Regions from separate parts of the Streptomyces sp. NBC_00096 genome, predicted to be linked through region 1. Evidence: riboswitches for the same ligand, from Rfam matches in the RefSeq annotation. Region 1 holds a riboswitch; the other holds the start of a gene.

Region 1 (3,619 bases):
CGCCGGTGACGACGACGAGGGGCTTCGCCATGGTGATCTTGATCCTTTGCGGGGAGGGGAGACGGGGGAGGGGTGGAGGGGCGGAGGGGTGGAGCGGGGACGCAGGGCGAGCGGGCTACCTCTCCAGGAGAGCACCGTCCGGCGGGCTCCACCGGCCGCCCCGGGGGTGGAGTCGTACCAGGGGTACGCAAGACCCCCCCCTTACAGCGGATCGGCCGCTTCCATTCCTGCCCGGGCGCCCCCGGCAAGATTCGGAAGGGACGGCCTAGCCTGGAGGGATGACCGTCACTGCCGGGCGCGAGCCCAATCCCGACCTGCGGGACTTCCTGCGCTCCCGGCGCGCCCGGATCGCTCCAGAGGAGATCGGCGCCGCCGCGCACGCGGGCCGGCGACGGGTGCCAGGGCTCCGCCGCGAGGAGGTCGCGCAGCTGGCCGGGGTCAGCGTCGACTACTACATCCGGCTGGAGCAGGGCCGCAACCTGCACGTTTCCACCGAGGTGCTCGACGCGGTGGCCCGTGCGCTACGGCTCGACGCCACCGAGCGCAGCCACCTCTTCGACCTGGCCCGGCCGCAGCGGGCCGACGGGCGCGGGTCCGGAGGCGGAGGCGGAAACGGCCACGGACATGGGCACGGGCTCGGGCTCGGGCTCGGGCTCGGGCTCGGGCTCGGAGATGGGCTCAGAGATGGGCCAGGACATGGGCCAGGACATGGGCTCGGGCATGGGCGCGGACACCAGCCGGGAAGCGACCCCGTACGCGGATCCGCGCCCGGAACCGTCCGCGCCGCCGGATCCACCGGAGCCGCCGTACCGCAGCGCGTGCGGGCCGGGCTGTACCGGGTGCTGGACGCCCTGGACGGCACCCCGGCGATGATCATGGGGCACCGGCTGGACGTCCTGGCCGCGAACCGGCTCGCCAAGGCCCTCTACACCGACTTCGACGCACTGGCCCACCGGGACCGCAACCTCGCCCGCTTCATCTTCCTCGACCCCGCCGCCCGCGAGCTCCTCGCCGACTGGGAGACCGGCGCGCGCGGAGCCGTCGCCGCGCTGCGGCTCTACGCGGGCCGGCACCCGTACGACCCCGCGCTGCGCCCCCTCGTCGACGAACTGTCGGAGAGCGACGAGGACTTCCGGCAGTGGTGGGCCGCGCACGACGTGCTCGAATACACCCACGGCACCAAGCGCTACCGCCACCCCGTCGTCGGTGAACTGGCCCTGGAGTACGAGTCCCTCACCCTCCCGGACGACCCCGACCAGGCCCTCTACCTCTACACCGCCGAGCCGGGATCCCCCTCCGAAGAGGCCCTGCGGACGCTCGCCTCCCGGACGGCCGACGCGCTGCACCCGAACGGATGATCGCACTCCGTATGGCAGAGTGGACCGGGTCATCCAGGCGGTGCAGGACAGGAATCCGGTGCGAATCCGGTGCGGTCCCGCCACTGTGACCGGAACCCCCAGGGGAACCGGGAGCCAGACACTGACGCACCGCCTTTTCGGTTCGACCAGGGGACGCGGATCCCCCGGAGAGGCTTCGTCATGCCGTCGTACCCCCGCGCACTTCTGCGCGCGCTCCTGCCCGTCCCGCTCCTGATACCGCTGACCGCGTGCGGGGCCCCGGCGGGATCCCCGGCCGGGGCGAACGACGCGGCCGCGGGGGCGGGCGCCGCGCCCGGGTACCCGTACACCGTCACCAACTGCGGTGTCAGCAGCACCTATCAGGCGCCGCCGCGGCGCGCCGTCGCGATGAACCAGCACGCCACCGAGATCCTCCTGGCCCTCGGGCTGGAGGAGAAGATGGCCGGGACGGCCTACCTCGACGACGCCGTGCTGCCCGCCTACCGACCCGCCTACGACAAGATCAAGGTGCTGGCGAAGGAGTACCCCTCCAAGGAGGTCCTGCTCGGCGCCAACCCCGATTTCGTGTACGGGGGTTACTCCAGCGCCTTCGACAAGGCGCAGGGCCGCGACCGCGAGGGCCTCGCGAAGTCCGGCATCAACTCCCGGCTCAGCGTGGAGTACTGCACCGACGGGAAGGTCGGCCTGGAACAGCTCAGGACCGAGATCACCGAAGTGGCGCGGACCTTCGGTGTGCCCGAGCGCGGCGACAAGCTCATCGCGGACGAACAGCGCCGCATCGACGCCGTTCGCGGGCGGGTGAAGGACAAGGCCCGGCCCGCCGTCTTCGTCTACGACTCGGGCGAGGCCTCCGCCTTCACCTCGGGAGGCAAGGGCATCGGCAACGAGATCGTCTCGCTGGCGGGCGGGACGAACGTGTTCGCCGACCTCGAGGACACCTTCGGCGACGTGTCGTGGGAGAAGGTCATCGAGCGCAAGCCCGAGGTCGTCCTCATCTACGACTACGGCGGCACCACCGTCGAAGCCAAGAAGCAGCGCCTGTTGAACGACCCGGCGCTGGCGCAGGTTCCCGCCGTCAGGAACCAGCGGTTCGTCGTACTGCCGCTGTCCTCCGCGGTACTCGGCGTGCGCGTGGCCGACGCCGTGGAGTCGCTGGGCGGCGGGCTCCACCCCGACGCCGCGTGAGGCGTCGGTTCGCCCGCGCGTCCACCCGTACACCGCTCGTCCTGGCCGTACTCGCCGGCGCGCTGGCCGCGTCGGCCGTGGCGGGGCTGGCCCTGGGGCCGGTACGGATCCCTCCCGGCCAGGTGCTCGACATCGTGCTCGGGGGACCCGGACCGGGAGGGGGCGCGGGCGCCTTCGGGGCGATCGTGTGGGACGTCCGGATGCCGCGCGTCCTGCTCGGGGCCGTCGTCGGCGCGGGACTGGCCGTCGCGGGAACCGTGCTCCAGGCCCTCGTACGCAATCCGCTCGCCGACCCGTTCCTGCTCGGAGCCTCCTCCGGGGCCTCGGCGGGAGCGGTGCTGGTGATCGTCTTCGGCGCCGGGGTCCTCGGGTTCGCGGGCGGGGCCGCCGTACCGCTCGCCGCCTTCGCCGGGTCGATGGGCGCACTCGTCGCCGTCTACGCGATGGCCCGGCGCGGCGGCGCCATGACCACCGGCCGGCTGATCCTCGCCGGAGTCGCGGTGCAGTACGTCCTGTCCGCCCTGACCAGCCTCATCCTGGTGCTGGCCGCGCACCCCGACCAGATCCGCAGCGTGCTGTTCTGGACGCTCGGCGGACTCGGCGGGGCCCGCTGGGGCGAACTGGCCCTGCCCGCCGGCGCCCTGCTCCTCGGCACCGGGCTGCTGGTCGCCCTCGCCCGGCCGCTCGACCTGCTGCTCGCGGGGGAGGAGGGCGCCCACACGCTCGGCCTGGACACCAGCCGGTTCCGGGCCGCCGTCTTCGTCCTCACCTCGCTGGTCATCGGGGTGCTGGTGGCCTACAGCGGGGCGATCGGCTTCGTGGGGCTGATGGTTCCGCACGCCGCCCGCATGGTCGTCGGCGCCGGGCACCGGGCGCTGCTGCCGGTGGCCGCCCTGGGCGGGGCGGTGTTCCTGACCCTGGCCGACCTGGTGGCCCGTACCGCCGCCGCGCCGGAGGAGATCCCGGTCGGTGTGGTCACGGCTCTCGTCGGCGGACCGTTCTTCCTGTGGATGCTGCGCGGGTCCAGCCGGAGCGAAGGGGTCGTGGGATGACGGCGGGTAGGGCGGCAGGGGCGG
Region 2 (3,619 bases), 5.4 Mb from region 1:
CGCGCGGGGACGCCATGCCACAGGTCCCGGTCCACGAGATGCCGACACCCCGCTGTGACTTGCACTAATGGATGTATCGGCGCCCCTTCCGGGACGAAGGTCCCGATCGGGTGCCGGGTCGATACACCGCATGACCCCTGGCAGTTCACCTTCCGTTCATCCAGGTTGCCTACGGTCCACGAACCACTGACGTCAAACAGAAGCCTGGGTAAATGGAGCACATAACGCTTCTCCTCGGGATCGTGATCATCACCGCTCTCGTGTTCGATTTCACGAACGGTTTTCACGACACGGCCAACGCGATGGCCACCACCATCTCGACCGGCGCCCTCAAGCCCAAGACCGCGGTGGCCATGTCCGCCGTGCTCAACCTCGTCGGCGCTTTCATGTCCGTGGAGGTCGCCAAGACGATCTCCAAGGGCCTGGTCAACGAGGAAGGCATCCAGCCGGAGGTCATCTTCGCCGCCCTGGTCGGCGCGATCCTCTGGAACCTCGTCACCTGGCTGGTGGGACTGCCCTCCAGCTCCTCGCACGCCCTGATGGGCGGCCTGATCGGTGCCGCGGTCGCTTCGGCCGGCATGGGCGCGGTCAACGGCAGCGTCGTCGTCACCAAGGTGCTGATCCCCGCGATCGCCGCTCCGATCGTCGCCGGCGTCGCCGCGTACCTGGCCGCGAAGGTCACGTACAAGGTCGGCAAGGGCATGGGCGAGAAGACCTCGGCCAAGGGTTACCGCGCCGGTCAGATCGCCTCCGCCGGTCTCGTCTCCCTCGCGCACGGCACCAACGACGCGCAGAAGACGATGGGCATCATCACCCTGGCGCTCGTCGCCGGCGGTGCCATCGCCCCCGGCTCCAACCCGCCGGTCTGGGTCATCGTCTCGGCCGGCATGGCCATCGCGATGGGCACCTACCTGGGCGGCTGGCGCATCATCCGCACCATGGGCAGCGGCCTGACCGACCTGCAGCCGCAGCAGGGCTTCGCCGCCCAGACCTCGGCCGCCAGCGTCATCCTCGCCTCCTCGCACCTCGGCTTCTCCCTCTCCACCACCCACGCGTGCTCCGGCGCCGTCATGGGTGCGGGCCTGGGCCGCAAGGGCGGTGTGGTCCGCTGGTCCACCGCCACCCGCATGTTCATCGCGTGGGGCCTGACCCTGCCGGCCGCGGCCCTGGTCGCCTCCGGCGCCGAGCTGGTCATGCGCACCGGGGACATCGGCGTCACCGCCGTCGCGCTCTTCCTGGTCGGCTCCTGCGTCGCCATCTGGTTCATCTCGCGCCGCCAGGTCGTCGACCACACCAACGTCACCGAGGTGGCCCCGGCCGCCGCCGGGGAGCCGGGCGTGGTCACCACGGCCATGGCCGCCGTCGCCGTCCCGCCGATCGCGGGCACCCCCGCCGCCGGCACGACCGCCGCGGTGACCGACGAAGCCTTCAAGGCCACCATCCCGGCCGCCCCGGCGACCCCCGCGGCTCCCGCCGCCGCGGTCTGACCCCGAGAACGACAGAGGAATCCGCAGCATGAAGATCGACTGGGCAGCACTCGGCTCCGTCTTCGGGGTCAGCCTCAGCGCCACCGTCGTCCTCGTGACCCTGTTCACCCTGGGTCTGATGGGCCTGTCCAAGCACGAGGCCGCCACCGAGCGGGGCGGCGCCGCCACCCTGGCCCGCAGCGGCGCCTACGCCTGCTTCGCGCTCTGCGCGGCGGCCGTGAGCTACGGGATCTACCTGATCGTCGCCTGAACCACCCGCGTCGCTCGCGTCACCCGCACCACATGCATCACCTGCGTCACCTGCGTCACCTGATGGCGACGGCTCCCTCCGGGTCCTCCCGGGGGGAGCTTTCGCATGCCCCGGCCCACCCGTCACCACCACCCCACCGCAGGTCAACGGCGAGTTGACGGGCATTCGCGCTGCGTGGTGGACTGCCCGAGCCATTACGGCGGCATGGAGAGGAAGTCCGGTGCGAATCCGGCGCGGTCCCGCCACTGTCACCGGAGCACTCGGCCCGAGTGCGTCCGGGAGCCAGGAACTCTCACCGCCGGACACGTCGAACCAGGGCGCGGACCCTGAGCGAGGACATACCTGCCACCATGCGTGCCGATCGCGTCTTCGCGTACGGCGCCACGGCCGGCCTGATCGGCGACCGGATCCTCGGGGATCCGCGCCGAGGGCACCCCGTGGCCGCCTTCGGACGAGCCGCCGCCGCCGTCGAACGCGCCCTGTGGCGCGACGACCGCGCGCGGGGCGCCCTGCACACGCTGGTGTGCGCCGGGGGTGCGGCCGCCGTCGGCGCGCTCGGCGCCCGCGCCGTGCGCTCCCGGCCCGCGGCCGCCCGTATCGCCCTCACCGCAGCCGCCACCTGGGCCGTCGTGGGCGGCACCTCGCTGGGCCGCGAGGCCCGCACCATCGGCGGAGCCCTGGCCGCCGGGGACGCCGCGGCGGCCCGGGAACGGCTGCCGCACCTGTGCGGCCGCGACCCGCAGGCCCTGGACGAGCAGCAGATGGCCCGCGCCGTGGTGGAGTCCGTGGCCGAGAACACCTCCGACGCGGTGGTCGGGGCCCTGGTGTGGGGCGCCGTCGCCGGCGTCCCCGGGCTGCTGGCCTTCCGCGCCGTGAACACCCTGGACGCGATGGTCGGCCACAAGTCCCCCCGCCACCTGCGCTACGGCTGGGCCTCCGCCCGGCTGGACGACGTCGCGGGCTGGCCGGGCGCCCGGCTGACGGCGCTGGCCGCCGTCCTGGCCGGGCCCGACCGGGCGGGAGCCGTACGGGCCTGGCGCGCGGACGCCGCTAAGCACCCGAGCCCCAACGCCGGACCGGTGGAGTCCTCCTTCGCCGGGGCGCTGGGCGTACGGCTCGGCGGGACCCTCGCCTACGGGGGCCGGGTCGAACACCGGGCCGTGCTGAACGGCGCGGCCGGGCGGCCCGTGGAGGTCGCCGACATCGAACGGGCGGTACGGCTGTCGCGCCAGGTGACCTGGGTGGCGCTGGGGGCCTGTGTGGCCGCCCGGATGCTGGTCTCCCGCATGGCCGGCACTTCCCGTACAGGAAAGGGGCGCGCATGAGCGGCGCGAAGCGCGGCGGGGGACTCCTCGTCGCCGGTACGACCTCGGACGCCGGCAAGAGCGTGGTCACGGCGGGCATCTGCCGGTGGCTGGCCCGCAGCGGTGTGAAGGTGGCCCCGTTCAAGGCCCAGAACATGTCGCTGAACTCCTTCGTGACGAGGGAGGGCGCCGAGATCGGCCGCGCGCAGGCCATGCAGGCACAGGCGGCCCGCGTGGAGCCGACCGCGCTGATGAACCCGGTGCTGCTCAAGCCGGGCAGCGACCGCAGCAGCCAGGTGGTGCTGCTGGGCAAGCCGGTCGGCGAGATGAGCGCGCGCGGCTACCACGGCGGACGCCAGGAACAGCTGCTCGGCATCGTCACGGACTGCCTGGAGCAGTTGCGGGGCACGTATGACGCCGTGATCTGCGAGGGGGCGGGCAGCCCGGCCGAGATCAACCTGCGCCGGACCGACATCGTGAACATGGGCATCGCGCGGGCCGCGCGGTTCCCGGTGGTCGTGGTCGGCGACATCGACCGCGGCGGGGTCTTCGCGTCCTTCTTCGGCACGACGGCGCTG

What was found. A riboswitch is a leader RNA that binds a small molecule or an ion and turns the genes downstream of it on or off. The one in region 1 is predicted to bind cobalamin.
Region 2: linked by a shared signal. The riboswitch ahead of OG904_RS24215 (cobalamin biosynthesis protein) and the one ahead of OG904_RS00310 (ABC transporter substrate-binding protein) in region 1 are both predicted to bind cobalamin.

What each region holds. Positions count from the first base shown of each region.
Region 1 is NZ_CP108221.1:66,057-69,675, reverse strand. Features, by position in the region: gene OG904_RS00320 (SDR family oxidoreductase) at 1-31, opposite strand, end outside; gene OG904_RS00315 (helix-turn-helix domain-containing protein) at 279-1,358, shown strand; cobalamin riboswitch at 1,361-1,503, shown strand; gene OG904_RS00310 (ABC transporter substrate-binding protein) at 1,539-2,543, shown strand; gene OG904_RS00305 (FecCD family ABC transporter permease) at 2,540-3,595, shown strand.
Region 2 is NZ_CP108221.1:5,483,603-5,487,221, reverse strand. Features, by position in the region: gene OG904_RS24225 (anion permease) at 213-1,487, shown strand; gene OG904_RS24220 (hypothetical protein) at 1,516-1,737, shown strand; cobalamin riboswitch at 1,899-2,049, shown strand; gene OG904_RS24215 (cobalamin biosynthesis protein) at 2,088-3,062, shown strand; gene OG904_RS24210 (cobyric acid synthase) at 3,059-3,619, shown strand, end outside.